DNA from 3 places in the Herbaspirillum sp. GCM10030257 genome. Region 3 is predicted to be linked to each of the others. Evidence: predicted binding sites of a transcription regulator. Region 3 holds the regulator's gene; each other region holds the start of a gene.
What was found. The regulator sigma-54, encoded in region 3, starts transcription at its own class of promoters, with help from an activator protein. The targets are predictions, from matches to a motif close to TGGCANGNAANCTGCTTT.
Positions count from the first base shown of each region.

Region 1 (7,402 bases), on a different contig from region 3:
CGTTGCCTACGGCTTGATAGGCGCTAGGAGCCCCTGTTCGCACGATGCCAAAACAGGCTCCATCCGGTGCTGCCTGCCCCCAAGAAAACCTAAGCCTCTCCTGAAATGGTGAGCCCGCTGTCAATAGCGCCTCAATAACACCGACATGGTGTAAGAAACCGAAAACTACCACTTTGGCAGGCGCAGCGTTTTGGCGCAGATGCTTAGCGATACCACGGGAAATGTCTTCGACGTCCTGTGCATTGGCATGCAAGACAATAGATATCTGCCTCGTGAAGCTCGACGCACTTTGTCCCGAACAGTAATGATCATATAGGGCGAAATTTGACATCACGCCTCCACAGGAACCAGGACTGAAACTGCTGCTCCAGTCATATTGCCGAAGATACTTGCTTTCGAAGAAACGCCTCGCTTCCAATCATGGAGATGTTCCTCGACCGGTTCCCTCTTATCGTCACGCAGCAGCATAAAGTCTCGGTAGACCGAGATGCGATTTGTCCTAATTCTGATAAATCCATCCAAAGCGCGAAGTGCACGAAGTACGTCACTTAGCCCAAGCCCCCGATTTGGATTCCGCGCCGTGCTGTGCCCGGCTCGAAGACAGTCAAGTACCGCTTTGTATTCGACAGAAATGTCTTCATCGCTAGCTATCTTGCGTTTAAGCCAGCTACCCACAAATCCAGGGCCGCTATCCAAAACAGAAAACTCCAAAATTCCTCGAAAGGTCTTCTTATTTTTATCCCTCATACTGTCGTTGCTTTTTTGCTTAAGCGCTTTTACGAAAGCAATGTGAGGCTCGAGAGGTTCCTTTGCATTCTTCGCTGGCACAGGGATATCCAGATCATCCAGTTTGTAATACCTAGACAATACAAGCCGCACCGAATCCTCTATACCTTCACCTTCTGCCGTGTAAAGAGCGTGGTCGTGCGTGTTTTTTACCAGTTCATAAAGTAGCGTTGTTAGCAAGGACGATTGCGTGTTAATTTCTCCGCGCAAGCTCTCCGCCTGCATCACACTTTCTACCAGTGTCGGTACGAACTTTTCAAAATAAGTATCGCTTCTCAGACTGCCAGCAGAATCGTAGAGCGGTGATGGCAAACCCTTGCTGTATGCGTCATCACAAAGGATGAAAGTGGAGTCCCGACGGGCCAGATCTGGCCAGCTATGCAGCTGCTCGAAATAATCAGCCCGTATCGTTTTTAACCGCTTGAAATCCTCAGGAGGAAACCATTCACGGCGCCGCGCCACCAACATTAGCCCAAGAGGGCTTGTCCCTAACATTCTCAGCACATCACGAGCTTCGCCCGGCCCGTCATAGCTTACGGTACCAAGCGAAATAGGTACCTTACTGATCCATGAATTTAAACACTGCGCACGTGCGATTTCCTCAATTGGAAACCTGGGTAACGACAACATTGATGTTGCATCTAAACTGAAATCTGTTGCTTCATCTGGCAATTGAGCCATCATCGCATCGGCAGCACCAACAGTGGATGGAATTTTAATCATCTTTTTCACCAAATATGTAGTACAAGCGACGACCCATTACATGCGTTGGACCCGGACAGCAAAAGCTCAATCCTAATCGGAGAAGGACTTCCCTCAGAGGGAACACCGTACAAAAGTTTACCTTCATCCAATGTCGAAATCTCAAGACTGCGAGCAGCTAGCATTCATCATAGCCATGCCAGTTCACTCACACGTGCCAAAAGCTTACAGGAAAAGAGCGCCTGGACGACAGCCAGATCTCTTGGCCAGCGCAACTGCGTGAAACCGCCTAGAACTGCCGAGCTGACGCTTGAAGCGGCCACCTCAAGTTAGGTAAAAGAATTACATAGAACATTTTTAGTCTTTTTAGGCGGCAGATTCTGCCCTCCGGGCCGGCTCGAGGCCAAACCGAAAGTTGTAAAACTTCCGGCGTGGTGTGCGCTACCTAGTTCATTTTGTGGGAAATGCGGTTGACAACATTTGATGCGTCGGGCGGGGAATTCAAAACGGGCGTTTTGCAGCGCGGCGCGAACCCTGTCCTTGGATTCCTTCACTTCGGTGTCGGGCAAACCGACAATGGTGAAAGAGGGCAGGCCATTGGCCAGATGGACTTCGACGGTCACTTCGGGAGCCTGCATGCCCGACAGGGCGCGGCTCTTCAATACAGCTAAGCTCATTGAACCTCATGTTGTTGTTGTTTGCATGCCGCGCGATAGGCGTGAGCGGCCAATGGCATAGGCACAGGTATTGGCATGCCTGCGACGTGCGCAATGCATGGGCAATGCATGCCACTACACGTGAGGCGATTGGGGCTTGCAGTTTTCGCTTATGGCTTGCCGGAGTGGCAAGCGCAGGGTCAAGGCTTTTTCAGCTGTGCTTCGAGTTCGGTCACGCGGGCTTCCAGCGCTTCGAGTTTGGCACGGGTCTTGGCCAGTACCTGCGCCTGGATATCGAATTCCTCGCGCGTCACCAGGTCCAGCTTGGAAAAGCCCTGGCTCATCATCGCCTTCACGTTTTTCTCGACATCCTTCATCGGTGAGTTTTCGATCGCCTGATTGATCTTGTTTTGCAGGTCATTAAAAAAATCATTCTTGTTCATCATCAATCCTTGCTTAAGAAAGGCGCACCTCATTGGTGCGATATGGCGACTGCTGCTTCAACGTGGTGCGCCTTGGTGGCGCGGGCTTCCAACCGCAGTGCGTTTAGTTGCCGACAGTCCAAAAAATAGAAATTCTGATAACGCAATTGTGGCACGAAAACGGTGGCATGAGTCCTGCTAAGTAGTTGGATAAATGCAATGCCACGTATTTTCACCGACAAAAAGGGAATGACATGAAAAAAATAATTCTTGCTGCCGCCATCTGCGCCACTTTTTCTGGTTCCGCTTCGGCACAGCAGGCTGCGGTCACTGAAACACCGGAACATAGCTTTACAGGTAACTTGACCCTGGCCAGCGACTATCGTTTCCGTGGCATCTCCCAGACCTTCGGAAAGCCGACAATCCAGGGCGGTTTTGATTATGCGCACAGCAGCGGCTTTTACGTCGGTAACTGGAACTCGAACGTCAGCGGCGTTCAGTACCCCGGCGGCGCCAGCCTCGAAATGGACTTTTACGCCGGTTACAAGTTTACGCCGGTGGAAGACCTTACTGCCGACGTCGGCCTTCTGTACTACTACTACCCAGGTGCGACCATCGGCACCACCGGCGAAAAATTCGACAACACGGAGATCTATATCGGCGCGACTTACAAGTGGTTCTCCGCCAAGTACAGCCATGGCGTGAGCGACTTCTTCGGCCTCAACAGCACGACGGCGTTCGCACCGCGCGGCGGCTCCAAGGGATCTGGTTACCTCGACCTGGCAGCCAACTTCGAGATCGCTGAAAAGACTACTTTGACCTTCCACGTCGGTCACCAGAAGGTTCGTCGCTATGGTGAGTTCGATTACACCGATTACAAGGTCGGCGTCGCACGCGATTTCGGCTTTGCGACATTGGGCCTGGCAGTGGTCGGCACCAATGCGGATGAAGCCTTTTACACCGCGACCAACGGTACCAAGTCACGCGACCTGGGCAAGACAACGGCTGTATTGTCGCTTTCCAAAACGTTCTAATCCCCCAGGAGGTTTCCATGAAACTCATCACTGCGATCATCAAACCGTTCAAACTGGACGAAGTACGCGAGTCCCTGTCGGCAATCGGTGTGCAGGGCATCACCGTCACCGAGGTCAAGGGTTTCGGTCGCCAGAAGGGCCACACCGAGCTCTACCGAGGCGCCGAATATGTCGTCGATTTCCTGCCCAAGACCAAAATTGAAGCCGCAGTCGACGACGCCATCGTTGAGCGCGCCATCGAAGCCATCGAAGGCGCGGCACGCACCGGCAAAATTGGCGACGGCAAGATTTTCGTTTACGACCTGCAGCAAGTCGTCCGTATCCGTACCGGTGAGACCGGCCAAGAAGCCCTCTAAGGAGACCCAGATGAAAAAATTATTGGCAAGCTTCCTCGCGACCAGCACGCTGCTGTTCGCAGTCGGCTTTGCGCAGCCGGCGATGGCCGCAGATGAACCTGCGGCCAAATCCGAAGCCATCGTGGTAGCGCAAGCCGCTGCTCCCGCTGCTGAACCCGCAGCGCCCGCAGCCGCACCAGCTGCTGCAGCCACTCCTGCCGCACCCGCGGCAGCGGCCGACGCAGCTGCGCCGGCACCGGTTCCCAACAAAGGCGACACTGCCTGGATGATGATCGCCACGGTCCTCGTGATCCTGATGACCATTCCCGGCCTGGCACTGTTCTATGGCGGACTGGTTCGCACCAAGAACATGCTGTCGATCCTGATGCAGGTCTTTGTGATCTTCTCGCTGGTCGTGGTGTTGTGGTGCATCTACGGCTACTCGCTCGCGTTCACGGAAGGCGGAAGCTTCATCGGCTCTTTCGACCGCTTGTTCCTGAAGGGCATTACACCTGAATCGGTGGCCGCCACCTTCAGCAAGGGTGTGGTGATTCCAGAGTTCGTGTTCGTGGCGTTCCAGGCAACCTTCGCAGCCATTACTTGCGGCCTGATCGTCGGCGCCTTCGCCGAGCGCATCAAGTTTTCCGCTGTACTGCTGTTCGTCGTGCTGTGGTTCACTTTCTCGTACCTGCCAGTGGCGCACATGGTCTGGTTCTGGCCTGGTCCGGATGCCTACACCGATGCGGCTGCAGCGGAAAAGGCGACTGCCGCCGCCGGCTGGCTGTTCCAGAAGGGCGCGCTCGACTTCGCAGGCGGTACCGTGGTTCACATCAACGCTGCGATCGCCGGCCTGGTGGGCGCTTACGTGATTGGCAAGCGTGTCGGCTACGGCAAGGAGTCGATGGCGCCGCACTCTCTGACACTGACCATGGTTGGCGCATCGCTGCTGTGGGCTGGCTGGTTCGGTTTCAACGCCGGCTCGGCACTCGAAGCAGGCGGTACCGCTGCCCTGGCTTTCGTCAATACACTGCTGGCGACCGCGGCAGCAACGCTGTCCTGGAGCTTTGGCGAATGGATGGGTAAAGGCAAGCCATCAATGCTGGGTGCCGCATCCGGTGCTGTCGCTGGCCTGGTGGCAATCACCCCGGCGGCCGGTTTCGTCGGCGTGATGGGTGGCCTGGTGATCGGCCTGCTGGCTGGCATCATCTGCCTGTGGGGCGTCAATGGCCTCAAGCGCATGCTGGGTGCCGATGACTCCCTCGACGTGTTTGGCGTGCATGGCGTCGGCGGTATCCTCGGCGCACTGCTGACCGGCGTGTTCGCGGCGCCCTCCCTCGGTGGCGCTGGCATCTATGACTATGTTGCCAACAAAGTTGCGGACGACTACTCGATCGCAGGTCAGGTGTGGATCCAGTTCCAGGGCGTCCTGACGACAGTGATCTGGTCCGGCGTGGTGGCATTCATCGCCTACAAGCTGGTTGACCTGATCGTCGGTCTGCGCGTGCCGGAAGAAGAAGAGCGCGAAGGTCTTGATATCTCCAGCCACGGCGAGTCGGCTTATCACTCCTGATCGCCAGCCGGCCTAGCAGCAAAGTATTTCCCGCCTGTGCAAGCAGGCCTTGAAAGCGCCTCCACGGAGGCGCTTTTTTTGTGATCAACATGCACTTTGACAAGCATTTTGTTGCGGTAAAGACACGAACTTTGACCGGCAAGTCGTCCGTAAATCCTCCCACCCGATTACAAATTTCGGCATCCGTGGCCGAATTGGCACTTTCCATGCCCCGTCCGACGCAAAACAAGGATTACCATTAGAATCGTTATCGCTCCGATGTTGCAAGACCCATAGCCGTTGAAAAGCGCTTATCCGCCCCGACATGAAGGCGGTAGCGTCGGGAACTGCAACGCCGAGGAGAGCCTGTCCGGAAATCGGCTCCGGATTTGCCCCGACCGCCACGCATACACGCCTCGCGCGGCGCGTGCAGCTGATTCAGCCGGTTTGCAAGCGCTTTACCTATTTGGAAGGTTTTATATGGTTCCGCATCTCGTCACGGCCCTGAACGGCCCGCTTCTCGACCTCGAAAAAAAGATTCTTGCCGCCACGCCGGCAATCGAACGCTGGTTCCGTCTCGAGTGGCAGGAACATACGCCGCCGTTCTATTGTTCGGTTGACCTGCGCAACGCCGGCTTCAAGCTGGCTCCGGTCGATACCAACCTGTTCCCCGGCGGTTTCAACAACCTGTCCCCGGAAATGCTGCCGCTGGCAGTCCAGGCCGCAATGGCCGCGATCGAGAAATACTGTCCGGATGCCAAGAACCTGTTGCTGATTCCTGAACGCCACACCCGCAACACCTTCTATCTGCAAAACGTCGCTCGCCTGATCCAGATTTTCCGCCAGACCGGTCTCAATGTGCGTCTCGGCTCGCTGTCCGACGACGTGAAGGAGCCCACCAATATCGACCTGCCCGACGGCAGCACCCTCACCCTGGAGCCGCTGGAGCGCTCGGCCAATGGCCGCCGCCTGGGTCTGAAGAACTTCGATCCCTGTACCATCCTGCTCAACAACGACCTGTCGTCCGGCATTCCGTCCGTGCTTGAAGGTCTGCATGAGCAAAGTCTCTTGCCGCCGTTGCACGCCGGCTGGGCGGTGCGCCGCAAGACCAATCACTTTGCCGCGTATGACGAAGTGGTCAAGAAATTTGCCAAGCTGATCGATGTCGACGGCTGGATGCTGAATCCGTATTTTGCGCGCTGCGGCGAAATCAATTTCCAGGAACGCACCGGTGAGGAATGCCTGGCGACCAACGTTGACATGCTGCTGACCAAGATCCGCAAGAAGTACAAGGAATACGGCATCAAGGAAACGCCTTTCGTGATCGTCAAGGCCGATGCGGGCACCTATGGCATGGGCATCATGACCGTCAAGGATGCAAGCGAGGTCAAGGATCTCAATCGCAAACAGCGCAACAAGATGTCGGTGGTCAAGGAAGGACTCGAAGTCTCCGACGTGATCATCCAGGAAGGCGTGCACACCTTCGAGCACATCAACGATGCGGTGGCCGAACCGGTGGTGTACATGATTGACCGTTACGTGGTCGGCGGCTTCTATCGGGTGCATGCCGAGCGCGGTGTCGATGAAAACCTCAACTCGCCAGGCGCACATTTCGTGCCGCTCGCATTCGCGCAGCAGCATGCATTGCCAGACTTACAGGCCAAGCCGGGTACCGCGCCACCGAACCGCTTCTATATGTACGGTGTCGTGGCGCGCATGGCCTTGCTGGCGGCTTCTCTCGAGCTTGAAAAAACCGACCCGAACCCGGAAGTCTACTGATGAAATTTGCCTTTCTCGCGGACCCGCTCGATCACTTCAAGATTTACAAGGACACCACCTATGCCATGATGGCCGAGGCGGCCCGGCGCGGTCACGCCATCTATGCGTTTCAGCAGAAGGACATGGCCCTGGAAGGGGG
Region 1 is NZ_JBHTDH010000035.1:14,777-22,178, forward strand. Features, by position in the region: gene ACFQUU_RS26005 (hypothetical protein) at 1-331, opposite strand, end outside; gene ACFQUU_RS26010 (hypothetical protein) at 331-1,509, opposite strand; partial or broken gene ACFQUU_RS26015 (magnesium chelatase domain-containing protein) at 1,971-2,165, opposite strand; gene ACFQUU_RS26020 (accessory factor UbiK family protein) at 2,345-2,587, opposite strand; gene ACFQUU_RS26025 (TorF family putative porin) at 2,821-3,600, shown strand; gene ACFQUU_RS26030 (P-II family nitrogen regulator) at 3,618-3,956, shown strand; gene ACFQUU_RS26035 (ammonium transporter) at 3,967-5,505, shown strand; gene gshA (glutamate--cysteine ligase) at 5,965-7,263, shown strand; gene gshB (glutathione synthase) at 7,263-7,402, shown strand, end outside.
Region 1: the regulator sigma-54 is predicted to act here: its motif matches at 2,751-2,768, upstream of ACFQUU_RS26025 (TorF family putative porin).

Region 2 (7,402 bases), on a different contig from region 3:
GGACTTTTCCGAAGATACCTATCGCGTGCTGACGGCCGTCGACTCGGCGCTCATGGTGATTGATGCTGCCAAGGGCGTGGAAGAACAGACGATCAAGTTGCTCAACGTCTGCCGCATGCGTGCGACGCCGATCCTGACGTTCATGAACAAGATGGACCGCGAAACGCGTGATCCGCTGGAACTGCTCGATGAAGTCGAGTCCGTCCTCAAGATCCAGTGCGCGCCGGTGACATGGCCCATCGGCATGGGCAAGAACTTCCGCGGCGTTTATCACCTGCTGCGTGACGAGATTTTGCTGTTCAAGGCCGGCTCGGAAAGGGCGGACCAGGAGTTTGAGGTCATCAAGGGTATCGACAACCCTCGATTGACTGAAATGTTCCCGCAGGAAATCGAGCAACTCAAGATGGAAGTGGAACTGGTGCATGGCGCCTCGCACCCTTTTGATCTTGACGCTTTCCTTGCCGGCACGCAGACTCCCGTGTTTTTCGGATCGGCAATCAACAACTTCGGTGTGCGCGAAATCCTCAATGCGCTACTGGAATGGGCGCCGGCACCGCGTTCGCGCGATGCGACCGTGCGTGCCGTGGAGCCGGTCGAAGCGCCGTTTTCCGGTTTTGTGTTCAAGATCCAGGCCAATATGGATCCGGCGCATCGTGACCGCATTGCCTTCCTGCGCGTATGCTCCGGTCGCTTTGAGCGCGGCATGAAAATCAAGCATCTGCGCCTGAATCGCGAAATCAAGGTGTCGAGCGTGGTGACTTTCATGGCGTCCAGCCGCGAGCAGGTGGAAGAGGCTTACGCTGGCGACATTATCGGCTTGCCCAACCATGGCAACATGCAGATCGGCGATAGCTTCTCGGAAGGAGAATTGTTGCAGTTCACCGGTATTCCGTATTTTGCGCCGGACTTTTTCCGTTCGGTGCGGATTCGCAACCCGCTAAAGATCAAGCAACTGCATAAAGGTTTGCAGCAATTGGGTGAAGAGGGCGCGGTGCAGGTGTTCAAACCGGTGCATGGCGGCGACCTCATATTGGGAGCGGTCGGTGTGCTGCAGTTTGAAGTAGTCGCCAGCCGTTTGCTCAATGAATACGGCGTCGATGCGGTATTTGAAAGCACTAGCATCAGTAGTGCCCGCTGGATTTCAAGCGATGACAAGAAAGCGCTGGCCGATTTCGAAAAATCGGCTGCCGGCGCGAACATCGCTTTCGATGCGGCAAACAACATGGCCTACCTCGCCACATCGGGCGTCAACCTGAAATTAACCCAGGAGCGCTGGCCGCAACTTACTTTCCACGCTACGCGTGAGCATGCGGTAAAGGTCGGCTGATATCCTGACACGCCCAACAGGGCCAGCACGAGAAGCCCTTCAAACCGCCGGTTTGAAGGGCTTTTTTTATTTTCCCGCCGATAGGAATGCGAATGATCAGTGACGTCAGCTCGATATCGAAAAATTCGCGTGTTGCGTGCAGTTACACGCAATTACCCTGCAATTGATGGGGGAATCGGTGCAGGGGTTTGTCGTGTTTGCGCAAGATCAAACAAATCCGAGGTCTCCCGCCTATACTCACCCAACGTTTTTCAGAACCCGCTTTTTGCGGCTTTTTGGTGCGGGGAAAGCCCGGCACACTTCTCGCTCCTACGTCTCCATCTTGCACTTTTCTGAATCAAGAGGTATGCATGCTAACAGCAACATATGCAACGATCGCCATCGCAACCGAACAGGACAAGACGCGCAACATGCTTTGCCGGCTGCAGCAGTACGTTGAAACCGCGTGGAAGAGCCTGCACAACCTGGATCTCGCTTTTATTGATACAGCCTTTGGGAAACTTACTCAGTACGACCGGTTTTTCCGGACACGAAAGATCGAGCTTTACCTCATTCCCTCGTTACGTGGCATGAGCAGGGATGCCGAGATCGTTATAGCCGAACTCGACAGCATCTCTGCCAGGGCAGCTACAACCCTTCGTACGATTAGTGAACAACTCACCAATGCTATCGAACTCGGTAGCAGCAAGGCGACGGAAATTTGTCATTCCATGCAATTGTATTGCCGTCATATGGACATGCGGCTGGAAAAGGAAGAAAGGGAACTGATGCCGCTCGCTCGCAGAATGCTGTCGGTCGAGCAATGGTTCTCGATTGCCGCGCAACTCCTGTCGGAGCAATCCGGTGGTCTGCCTGATCGGCGCCGTCGCGGCGAAAGTTCTCAGCCGTCCAACGGTTTCAGGCACCGCAGGACTTCCGCTAACCTGCATTAAGCTTCACGCTTCGTCACAGCACCTTCGCTTTACAACATCCCGTAACATTCGATCAATTTCGGAGTGCTTTGTCGCTCCCGAATTGATCGGCACCGCATTTTCCATGCTTGCATAGTGTGATGTTTCTTGGCATGGTGTGGCCCATGATTTCATTCCGGTCGCGCATGCCAAAAATTCTCAAGTTCACCAGGTTTTCCCTGCGTGATTTCCTCGTCGCTGCCGGGCCGGCTGTCATAGCGATTCTGGCAACATGTCTGCTTGCTTACTGGCTTGTGGATCCGTCGCCGCCATCCGTGGTGACGCTCGCCACCGGGCAGGACAATAGCGCCTACCAGGCCTTGGGCAAAAAATATGCGGGTGCGCTGGCAAAACACGATATTCGCGTAATCCAGCAGGACTCCCTTGGATCTGAAGAAAACCTGCAGCGACTGAAAGATCCGGCGTCACGTGTCGATATCGCTTTCGTGCAGAGTGGTTCCACGGAGCAGGAAGACGCCGAACGTGTCGGTTTGGTTTCGCTGGGAAGCCTGTTCACGGAACCGGTCTGGCTGTTTCTGCGTGGTGACCGCGGTGGACGCAGCGTGACGCACCTGACCCAGTTGAAAGGTTTGAAAATCAACGTGGGCCCGGAGGGGACCGGCGTACCAAACCTGTTTCGCAAAATCTTGTCGGTCAATGGGGTGGAAGCAGGGGATCTGAAGCTGGGTGCGCTGGAAAATACACCAGCAACGGTGGAATTGCTCGCAGGCCGTATCGATGGCCTGGTGTTCAGCTCGGCGCCGGACGCACCGCTCATCCAGATGTTGCTACAAACTCCCGGGATCAGGCTCTTCGACTTCGCCCAGGCCGAAGCTTATACGCGGCGCTTTCCTTTTCTGTCGCATGTAGTGCTGCCACGCGGGATCGTCGACCTTGGCAAAGATCTTCCTCCCAAGGATTACCATTTGATCGCGCCGACCGCGACGCTGGTGGCGCGGTCGGACCTGCATCCCGCCATCATCGACCTGTTTGTTGAGGCTGCGACAACCATCCATGGAAATGCGGGCTGGTTCAACAGGAAGGATGAGTTTCCGACGGCAAGCTATACCGAAATTCCTGTCTCGCCGGCGGCGCAGAAGTTCTACAAGAACGGGCCGCCGTTGTTGCAGCGATATCTGCCGTTCTGGCTGGCCAATTTTTTTGAGCGCATGTGGGTGGTGGTCGTGGCGCTTGGTGCGTTGATCCTGCCGCTGTCGCGGATCATTCCGCCAATCTACGTATGGAAAGTGCGCTCTCGCGTCTATCGCTGGTACGGCCAGTTACGTGCGGTTGAACAAGCGATCGAAGAAGTGCCGCCCGAAAAACAGGCTGAAGTCTATCCCGCCCAGTTGCAAAGACTGAACGACATTGAGGAACGCGTCAATCGCATCTCCATTCCGTTGTCATTTGCCGATGAATTATATGGACTTCGCAGCCACATCAATTTCGTCCGTCGCCGGGTAGCGTCATTGATGCAGGCGGAGGCGCCAAACCTGCGGCAAGGCACCTCCGGGCATTGAGTCGATCTGCAGGCGATTTAATAACCTCAGGCACCGACCCAGGGCAGGCCGGCCTTGCACCAGCCTCCCACGGATTTTCGATGGCCGTCGGCATCCTTGTCGCCTTCAAAACCCTCCAGTATGTCAAAGCAATGGGGATAGCCGTTCTCGGTTGCCAGTTTGGCCGCGTGACGAGAACGGACACCAGAGCGGCACAAAAACAGCAAGATCTGATTCTTGTCAGCAGTCTGCGCCAGTTCATCCATGAAAGCCGGGTTTGGTACGCCGCCGGGATAAGTGCTCCACTGCACCGCGGCATGCTGGTCCTCAGGGATGGCCACACGACCAACCCAGTCGCGCTCCGCGTTGGTCCTGACGTCGACGAGTTTGACATTCGGGTTAGTCTGGAGAAGGGCGTAAGCCTCCGAGGGGGTAACAGCACCCGCATACGGAAGTTGATTTTCCTGCCCGCGTTCGCGAGCCTTGTCGAGTATGTCCATGATGGTTCGAATTTCGTTGGAGTGAATAAGCAATTTACCGCATGTTCAATTTGCTATTTTATCCCGGCGACGCATGAACTAGACTGACATCGCAATGCACAAAAACCGTGCGTATTTCTGGCCTGTCAGATGCTTTTGCACCAAGTTGGGGATTCGAGGCAAAAACGCACCGAAATGGGGATGGGTTTGCCTAGCCTAAATGCCAAGAAATATGTTTCAACGTCGCACTATTTCCGCTAATTTGCGTGCATCAGGACGGTGCGTGGCATTTGTGATTTCTCAAGTTGGTGGCATGGAATCTGCTATCATTCCGGCCTGAGTTTCGGTCGCACTTCGATGTGTACTGCGCTTGCAGCACGGCGGATACCATCGACTCAAAATTATCCGCATATCTAAGACACATTTTGCTCATTTAGGAGATTCGCATGGCACGTACGGCCGCAGAGGTCTTGAAGTTGGCGAAAGACAACGAAGTCAAATTCGTTGATTTTCGTTTTGCAGACACCCGAGGCAAGGAACAACACGTTACCGTTCCCATTTCGCAGTTCGGCATGGACAAATTCGACTCGGGCCACGCCTTCGATGGTTCCTCGATCGCCGGTTGGAAAGGCATTGAAGCTTCTGACATGCTGTTGATGCCGGATCCCAGTACCGCCAACATTGACCCGTTCATGGAAGAAACCACGCTGTTCATGCAGTGTGACGTTATCGAGCCGTCCGACGGCAAGGGTTACGACCGCGATCCACGTTCCATCGCCAAGCGTGCTGAAGCCTATCTCAAGTCCTCCGGCCTGGGCGATACCGCCTACTTCGGCCCGGAACCTGAATTTTTCATCTTCGACAGCGTTCGCTGGAAGATCGACATGTCCGGCTGCTTCGTGAAGATCGATTCCGAAGAAGCGTCGTGGACCACCGGCGACAAGCTCGAAGGCGGCAACACCGGCCACCGTCCGACCGTCAAGGGCGGCTACTTCCCGGTTCCGCCGGTCGACAGCTTCCAGGACATGCGTTCGGAAATGTCCCTGATCCTCGAAGCGATGGGCATTCCGGTTGAAGTTCACCACCACGAAGTCGCCGGCGCTGGCCAGAACGAATTGGGTACCAAGTTCTCGACACTGGTTGAGCGTGCCGACTGGACGCAGAACATGAAGTATGTGATCTGGAACGTTGCCCATACCTACGGCAAGACAGCGACCTTCATGCCGAAGCCGATCGTTGGTGACAACGGTTCCGGTATGCACGTGCACCAGTCCGTCTGGAAGGATGGCCAGAACCTGTTCGCAGGCGACGGCTACGCAGGCCTGTCCGACTTCGCACTGTATTACATTGGCGGCATCATCAAGCACGCCCGTGCACTGAACGCGATCACCAATCCGGGCACCAACTCGTACAAACGTCTGGTTCCTGGCTATGAAGCACCGGTCAAGCTCGCTTACTCGGCGCGTAACCGTTCGGCTTCGATCCGTATTCCGCACGTTGCCAATCCTAAGGGTCGCCGCGTCGAAGCGCGTTTCCCGGATCCTCTGATGAACCCGTATCTGGGCTTTGCTGCATTGCTGATGGCAGGTCTGGACGGCGTGCAGAACAAGATCCATCCGGGCGAAGCAGCTTCCAAAGACCTGTACCACCTGCCGCCGGAAGAAGACAAGCTGATCCCGACAGTGTGCTCGTCGCTCGACCAGGCGCTCGAGTACCTGGACAAGGACCGCGAGTTCCTGACCCGTGGCGGCGTGTTCAGCGACAGCATGATCGATGCGTATATCGAACTGAAGATGACGGAAGTCCAGCGCTTCCGCATGACCACGCACCCGATCGAGTTCGACATGTATTACTCGCTGTAAGACGCGCAGATAGATCGAGCTTGCAAGCTTGCGTGCCTGGCAACAAGTACGCAAGGTAGACTGATCGATCGTTCGACTGTTGCAGAAAGGGGAAGCTTCGGCTTCCCCTTTTTTGTCGTACGGAACTGTTGTGCTATAAGTCGTTCTGAGTTCGAATGTTTGTAAAGGGCCGCTACTTGTCCTAAACTTGTAAGCACCTTTACTGTTTCCACGCAGAAAGATTATGAAACAACAATTGATTGGACTGGCCTTAGTTGCAGCCGCTGCCGGACATGTCCATGCACAGAGCGAGGTATTTCTTTGTGTCGACGAGACTGGCAAGAAGGAATACAAAAATACTGGCACTACCAAGGGCTGCAAAAAGATTGATCTTCCCGGCATCACCATGATTCCCGCGCCACCAACAGCGCGCAAACCCGTTGTCCAGACCGCTGCGGCAAAGCCGTCGGCATCGCCGTCGGATTTCCCGAAAGTCGATGGCGACACGCAGAAAACCCGTGACAACGACCGCCGCCAGATCCTCGCAGATGAAATGAAGAGCGAGGAGCAGAAGCTTGCGAACCTGAAAAAGGAATTTAACAATGGCGAGCCGGAACGCCGTGGCGATGAGCGCAATTATGCGAAATACCAGGAACGCGTTGCGACCATGAAGGACGATATCAGCCGCAGCGAAAAGAATATCGAGGCACTAAAACGCGAGATTGGTAATCTAAAATAGCAATGCGCGCTTCAGGTATGACGCTTGCATAACAAGGGCCGCCTACGCGGCCCTTTACTTTTGGATGAATGTGAAAACAACGCGAAATCCCCTGGATGGACTGGATCTGCTTTCCTCGGCGGTCATCATCCTCGATCCGGAAAGCCGTATCACCTATGCCAATGCGGCGGCGGAAAACTTGTTCGAGAGCTCGGCCAGGGCTCTCGTGAGCCAGAAACTGGAAGATCTGTTTTTGAACGGAGACCACCTGTCCGAAATTTTCGAGGAAGCCGTACAGCATCGCTTTGCCGACAAGCGTCTTGACCTGACGCTGGAGCGGGCGGGGCGTGAATCGCTGCAGGTCCATGTGATCGTCACGGCGCTCGACAATCCTGACACGCCGGTGCTGATCGAACTACGGGAAAATGTCCAGCAACTCAAGCTCGACCGCGAAGAACGCCTGCTCGACCAGAGCCAGGCCAACAAAGAACTGATCCGCAACCTCGCGCATGAAATCAAGAACCCGCTCGGCGGTATCCGTGGCGCCGCGCAATTACTGGAATTTGAACTGCCCGAAAGACAGTTGAA
Region 2 is NZ_JBHTDH010000003.1:251,514-258,915, reverse strand. Features, by position in the region: gene ACFQUU_RS05860 (peptide chain release factor 3) at 1-1,327, shown strand, start outside; gene ACFQUU_RS05855 (hypothetical protein) at 1,678-2,259, shown strand; gene ACFQUU_RS05850 (TAXI family TRAP transporter solute-binding subunit) at 2,424-3,797, shown strand; gene ACFQUU_RS05845 (rhodanese-like domain-containing protein) at 3,824-4,276, opposite strand; gene glnA (type I glutamate--ammonia ligase) at 4,702-6,117, shown strand; gene ACFQUU_RS05835 (DUF4124 domain-containing protein) at 6,341-6,835, shown strand; gene glnL (nitrogen regulation protein NR(II)) at 6,906-7,402, shown strand, end outside.
Region 2: the regulator sigma-54 is predicted to act here: its motif matches at 4,565-4,582, upstream of glnA (type I glutamate--ammonia ligase).

Region 3 (7,402 bases):
AAGCTGCAGAAACCAAAAAGGGCGCCTCTGGCGCCCTTCATTGCGTTTCCGGATTATCCGGCGTGGATCAACTCTCTTCAGTGGTTGATGTTTCCGGCATGCGTTTTATCGCTTCACACTGATGATCCTGTATTTTTGCCTTGTATTTGAGTACCTGGCGGTCGAGCTTGTCGATCAGCGTATCAATTGCCGCGTACAGGTCGTGGGCAAAACTTTCCACATGTATGACGTTACCTCTCAAGCGCAGATTGACTTCGGCACGTTGCCGCTTATCTTTTTCAGAGGGCTTTTCAACCCCGAGGATGACTGCAATATCAATGACATGATCGAAATGTCGAATAATCCTGTCCAGTTTGTTTTGGACGTATTCGCGAATGGCAGGTGTCAATTCCAGATGATGTCCACTGATTATGAGGTTCATACAGCGCTCCTATGGCTGGCGTCGCTGGAGGTTCGCAAACGTGCCCCGAAAAGCGTAGGTGGGTGGGCTACGCTGGAACACAGCAACATCACTACAACAAAAACTACAGGGATTTGCGCAGATTGACTGGAGGGATTTTCAGGGCTTCGCGATATTTTGCGACCGTACGTCGTGCTACAACCATGCCCTGTTCCCCCAACATATCTGCAATTTTGCTGTCAGAAAATGGATTCTTGGGGTCTTCTGCTCCTATCAATTGTTTGATGAGGGCGCGGATCGCGGTCGAAGAAGCTTCTCCCCCTGCTTCTGTCGCGACATGGCTACCGAAGAAGTACTTCAACTCAAACATGCCGTGGGGGGTCAGCATGTACTTTTGAGTTGTTACCCGAGAGATAGTGCTCTCGTGTAAACCTAGTGTATCAGCTATTTCACGCAAGACAAGGGGGCGCATGGCGACCGCACCATGCGAGAAAAAGTTCCGCTGGCGGTCAACAATTGCCTGTGCAACACGCAGGATGGTATCGAAGCGCTGCCGCATATTCTTGATCAGCCACTTGGCTTCCTGCAGTTGTGACGAAAGTGATCCCTCACCCTTGTTCTGCTTGAGGATGTTGGCATACAAGGCGTTGACGCGCAGCCGGGGCATCACATCGTGGTTGAGCATGACTTGCCAGCCGTTTTTTGTTTTTTTCACGATCACGTCGGGGACGACATAATCGGAGGCATCCGACGCGTACAGTGCACCGGGATGCGGATTGCATTGCTTGATCACGTACTGCGCTTCGCGCAAGTCTTCGTCGTCGCAATCGAGCGCCTTCTTCAGTTTGTTGAAGTCTCGCTGAGCAAACAAGGGCAGGTAGTTTTCGACGATTTCCAGTGCGCGGCGACGTGTCACCATCGGTACCTTGGGAAAACGGCGGATCTGGATCGACAGGCATTCCGATGCATTGCGCGCACCGACGCCGGCCGGCTCGAAACTCTGCAGCATCTTGAGCGCCACATTGAGGTCATCGAGATCGATCTCGAGTTCCGCCGGCAGCCGAGCATGGATTTCTTCCAGTGACTCGTCGAGATAGCCATTGTCGTTGAGGGCATCGATGATCAGCTCGACCAGGGCACGATCACGCGGTTCGCGCACGGTCAGGCGCATCTGCTCCAGCAGGTGTTCGCGCAGGGTGGTCTCGTGGGCTTCCAGCTGCGGTCGGGCGTCGTCATCTTCCGGAGCCTTGGAAGTGCGTGCAACGTCGTCGAAGCTCCAGTCGTTGTCCGACGCATTGGAATTTTCGCCTGATTCCCCGCCTTCAAAGCTGCCTTCTGGTTCATCACGACTGGGCGTCGAAGCATCAGCCGCGGGCGCTTCGGAACTGCTGGCCGATGGCGGCGCACTGATGGCGCCATCGGCCAGCAGCCGTACCGAATGGTCGAGCGGATCGTCAACACGCTCCAGCATCGGATTGTCGGAAAGGATTTGTTCCAGCTCCTGATGCAGCTCGAGCGTCGACAGCTGCAACAAGCGGATCGATTGTTGCAGCTGCGGTGTCAGCGCGAGATGTTGCGATACGCGAAGTTGGAGAGTCTGTTTCATGCCTGTCTGTTTCTTCCCTACATCCGGAAGTGTTCGCCGAGATACACGCGGCGCACGGATTCGTTGGCAATAATGTCGTCTGGACGTCCGCTTGCGAGGACCGAGCCTTGATTAATAATATAAGCCCGATCGCAAATGCCCAGCGTTTCCCGTACGTTGTGGTCGGTGATCAGCACACCGATGCCACGTTCCTTCAAAAAGCGCACAATGCGCTGAATTTCAATCACCGCGATCGGATCGACGCCGGCGAACGGTTCATCCAGCAGCACGAAGCGCGGATTGGTTGCCAGCGCCCGTGCAATCTCGACGCGTCGCCGCTCGCCACCCGACAGCGACAAAGCCTGGTTTTCGCGCAGTCGTTCGATCTGCAGGTCCGACAACAGTCTGCCGAGGCGCTTGTCGATCTCGGCCTTCGGCAAGGGTTTGTCGTCGACCCGCTGCAATTCCAGCACGGCGCGGATATTGTCTTCTACCGTCAGCTTGCGAAATACCGATGCCTCCTGCGGCAGGTAGGACAAGCCCAGCGTCGCGCGCCGGTGAATCGGCATGCGCGAGATGGCGACGCCGTCCAGGTCGATCTCGCCTGCATCCGACGGCACCAGTCCCACGATCATGTAAAACGAAGTGGTCTTGCCGGCACCGTTCGGCCCCAGCAGGCCGACCACTTCGCCGCTTTCCACCTGCAGCGATACATCATGCACCACCTGACGGGTGCCATAACTCTTTTGCAAGCCGCGGACGACCAATGTGCTTGCCATGCTACTTATCCTTCGATTCCGTGCGCGGCTGTATCACCGCTTTGATCCGTCCGCCACCGGGCTTGGTTTCCCCGGTCGGCGTGTTGTTGACCGTAAAGAATTCCGCGCGGCTGTCATAGGAAATAAACTCGCCTTCCACTTCATCGGTCGCCTTCTTTCCCTCCAGCCGGCGCATTTTCGCTTTCGAGAACAGTTTGACGATTTCCGTCTTGCCGTTGTACTCGATACGTTCCGCCTGTCCTTCCACCCACTGGTCCGAGCCGCCATCCCGCTTCTGACGAAACGTCGCCAGGCCGCCCGGCGGCGCCAGCAGGGTTGCGTACTGATACCCTGCCGGATCCTGCGTCACGGTCAGCTTGTACGCCTTCATGATTAGCGTGCCACGTGTCAGGACTACATTGCCGGTAAAAGTGTTGATCTGTTTGACGTCGTCATAGGCCATCTGATCGGCTTCAACGTTTGTCGGCTTCTCGGAATCCGCTTTTTCCGCGTGCACACCGCCTGCGGCGATCGCACCCAGTAACAAAAACAACCAAAAAAACCGTTTCATCAAAAATCCCGAGAGAGAAGCATCACGTTATATCGAATTAGCGCTGCGGAGCTTGATAAGTGCCATGAACATTGTTCGCCAGGTGCAGTTCGCGTGTCGCGTTGTTTGCAACCATGCCAGTGCCTGTGAGCACTGACTGGCCAAGATGGATTTCCACCGGCTTGTCCGTCTTGACGATATCGTCGTCAGGCAGCACCAGCAGATATTGCGAGCGGACCTTCATCGCTTCCGAGTTCCCGCTAGCCGGCCGGTCCACCCGGACGTTGTCGTACATATGGATTTTGCTGTTGTCACTGTTAACTGTTGCCCTCTCGGCGCGGATGGTCGTCGGCGGGCTGTTGCTACGGTCTCCGGTGCCAACGTTGTTGACGACAGGCAGTTCGATATCATACGAGTCGTCGAGCGGGTTATGGGTCATCTTTGCACCCGAAAAGTGGTATTGCGCCTTGCCGGTCTTGGTCAGCTTGACGTAATTGAATTTTTCCACGTAAAAATCAGGTTCGGTACGTTTTGCGGTCGGAATCACTTCATTGGTGGCTCGCCGCATCACTTCAAACAGCCAGAAGCTGCCCAGCGCCAGCGCCACCAAGGGTGCCAGGATGGCAACCAGCCGAAAGCGTCGGCCATTCATGCAAGATACGGCGCCAGCGCCGCCTCATAGTTACCCTGCGCACGCAGGATGAAATCGCATAGTTCGCGCGCAGCGCCACGGCCACCATGTGCTCGGGTCACATAATGTACGCGCGATTGCACTTCCGGATGTCCGTTCGGCACGCTGGCGGCGAAACCAACCCGCAACAGGATGGGCAGGTCGATCACATCGTCGCCAATGAAACCGCACACCTCGGCGGCATGGCCGGTTTGCACCAGCAGTTGCTCGAAGGCGGTTCGCTTATCATGCACGCCTTGAAACAGGTGCTGGATGCCAAGGTCTGCCGCGCGCCTCGCTACCAGTGCCGACTTGCGCGCGCTGATAATCGCCGTAGCGACCCCCGATTGCTGCAGCAGCTTGATGCCATGGCCGTCGAGCACGTTAAAGGTCTTGATCAGTTCGCCGTCGGCACCATAGTGCAGGCTGCCGTCGGTCAGGATGCCGTCGACATCGAAAATCATCAGCCGTACGCGCGCCGCGCGAGTCACCGTATCGTCCTGCATCAGATCACCTTGGCACGGGTCAGATCGTGAATATGCAATGCGCCGACCAATTTGCCCGCGTCATCGGCGACCAGCAGCTGGTTGATGCGGAAGCTTTCCATCACCTCGACCGCCTCGACCGCGAGTTGATTCGGATTGACGGTGCGTGGATTGGCGTGCATCACGTCCGCCATCGTCAGCTTGCCGAGGTCCTGGCCAGCTTCGATCAGGCGTCGCAAGTCACCATCGGTGAAAATGCCGATCGCGCGCTGCTGTTCGTCCACGATGGCAGTCATCGCCATGCCCTTCCTGGTGATTTCCAACAGGGCGGCAGTTAAAGGGATATTGGCGGGGACACTGGGTACCGCGTCGCCGCTACGCATCACATCGCGCACATAGGTCAGCAGTCGGCGTCCGAGGGCGCCGCCAGGATGGGAGCGCGCAAAGTCTTCTTCACGGAAACCGCGGGCATCGAGCAGTGCAACCGCGAGCGCATCGCCCAGTGCCAGCGTCGCGGTGGTGCTGGTCGTCGGTGCCAGGTTCAGCGGACAGGCCTCTTTGTCCACATGTGCATTCATATGCACATCAGCCAACTGCGCCAAGCGGGAGTCCGGATTACCGGTAATGGCAATCAGCTTCGCGCCCATACGCTTGATGATAGGAATGATGGCAATGAATTCGGCCGCTTCGCCAGAATAGGAAATGGCAATCACGACGTCGTTGTCGGTAATCATTCCCAAGTCGCCATGCAGAGCTTCGGCGGCATGCACGAACAGCGCGGGTGTGCCGGTGGAGGCCAGCGTCGCCGCGATTTTGCGGGCGATATGTCCCGACTTGCCGATACCGGAAACAACCACGCGTCCGGTGCACTGCAGCAACAAACTGACTGCAGTGATAAAGCTGTCGGATCTATCTTCGGACAGGCGCGCTTTCAGGGCCAATAGGGCGTCAGCTTCTATCTGCAGCGTCTCTTGCGCGAGTTCGAGCGCGCGGGCTGCAGTTTTCGCATCAAAAGCTTTCGACAGGGTTTTTGCATCGGTTACACTCATGCCGGAAGTATAAACGAATTAGTAAAGCAAAAATTCTGCCAGTCCAAACAAAAAATGCGGTTTTGAGGATGCTCAAGCGAACTTGCATGAGGCCGTTTCCAGGTGAACAATCACTTATCGCCGCAATGCAAGCCTCTGTTGAACACATGGCAACGTGAGCGGTCTTTCTTCCTCCCGATAGATGGCAAGTTTCCTGAGTCCTGAATGAGTAATGCAATGCGCGACGCCGGGTACTGGCCGCCTCGGCAACCGCAAGAGCTTTTATCCTGAACAATCCATAACAAGACAAGACGAATGTTTTCGGCCCTAGAACTGACCCTCATCCTCCTTTGCGCTGCAGTAATGGGAGTGGTTGCCTTTCGCATGTTGCACTTGCCGCCCATGCTTGGCTATCTGATGGTGGGCATCGTGATCGGCCCCCACGGCTGGGGGCTCGCCAATGAAAACGCCACCACGCATACGCTGGCTGAATTTGGCGTGGTATTCCTGATGTTTTCCATCGGCCTTGAATTTTCGCTGCCTAAGTTGGTCTCTATGCGGCGCACCGTGTTCGGGCTAGGCATGGCGCAGGTACTGCTCACGATCGGCGCGACCATGATGTTCGGATGGCTGATGTCGCGGCTGCTACCGCAGCTTATCGATATCAGCTGGCGCGCGGCCTTTGCCCTCGGCGGTGCGCTCGCGATGTCGTCGACGGCAATTGTTTCCAAGATGCTGACCGAACGTCTGGAACTGGAGTCTGAACATGGCCGGCAGATCTTCAGCATCCTGCTGTTCCAGGATCTGGCGGTGGTGCCGCTGCTCATTCTTGTTCCCGCATTGGCGAGCAATACCGGTGACCTGATGGCCACGTTGACGCTGGCGGTGATGAAGGCCGTCATCGTGCTCGTGCTGCTGCTGATCATCGGCCAGAAATTGATGCGCGGCTGGTTCCATATCGTGGTGAAACGGCGTTCGCAGGAATTGTTCATGCTGAACCTGTTGTTCATCACACTGGGCGCTGCATGGATCACCGAAAAGGCTGGCCTCTCACTCGCGCTGGGTGCATTCGTGGCGGGCATGCTGATTTCCGAAACCGAATACAAGCATCAGGTGGAGGAGGACATCAAGCCTTTCCGCGACGTGCTGCTGGGACTGTTTTTCATCACCGTGGGCATGCTGCTCAATATCAAGCTGGTACTTGAAAACTGGTGGCTGGTCTTACTGTTGTTGACCGCTCCGGTGCTGCTCAAGTTTGCATTGATCGCCGCCCTTGCCAAGTTGACCGGGGTGTCGACCGGTGTTGCACTGCGAACCGGACTTGGATTGGCACAGGCAGGTGAGTTTGGCTTCGTGCTACTCAACCAGGCCGGCGGCCTGCAGCTGATGGATCCTCTCGTCATTCAGCTGATTCTGGCATCGATGGTGCTGTCGATGCTGACCGCACCTTTCATCATTGCCAAGTCCGATGCGATTGTGCTCAAGCTGTCAGCCAATGAATGGATGATGCAATCGCTGGCGCTGACGCAGATTGCGACGCGCACCATGACCACGCAAAAACACGTGCTCATCGCCGGCTTTGGCCGTAGCGGACAAAGCCTGGCGAAGCTGCTTGAAGAAGAGGGCATTGCTTATCATGCACTCGACCTCGATCCTGATCGCGTGCGTGAAGCGCAAGCGGCCGGCGCCAACGTGTCCTACGGCGACGCATCGCGGCGTGAAAGCCTGGTTGCCGCCGGTATCCATCGCGCCGCCGCGCTGGTAGTTACCTACGCAAGCACGCCGTCGGCATTGAAGGTCTTGCACTTTGCGCATGAACTGGCCCCTGAATTGCCGGTCATTGTGCGCAGTCACGACGACAGCGATCTCGACAAGTTGCGCGAAGCCGGGGCCGCCGAAGTCGTACCGGAAGCCATTGAAGGCAGC
Region 3 is NZ_JBHTDH010000006.1:236,064-243,465, forward strand. Features, by position in the region: gene hpf (ribosome hibernation-promoting factor, HPF/YfiA family) at 68-421, opposite strand; gene ACFQUU_RS11930 (RNA polymerase factor sigma-54) at 525-2,006, opposite strand; gene lptB (LPS export ABC transporter ATP-binding protein) at 2,024-2,764, opposite strand; gene lptA (lipopolysaccharide transport periplasmic protein LptA) at 2,766-3,314, opposite strand; gene lptC (LPS export ABC transporter periplasmic protein LptC) at 3,352-3,945, opposite strand; gene ACFQUU_RS11950 (KdsC family phosphatase) at 3,942-4,469, opposite strand; gene ACFQUU_RS11955 (SIS domain-containing protein) at 4,469-5,497, opposite strand; gene ACFQUU_RS11960 (cation:proton antiporter) at 5,792-7,402, shown strand, end outside.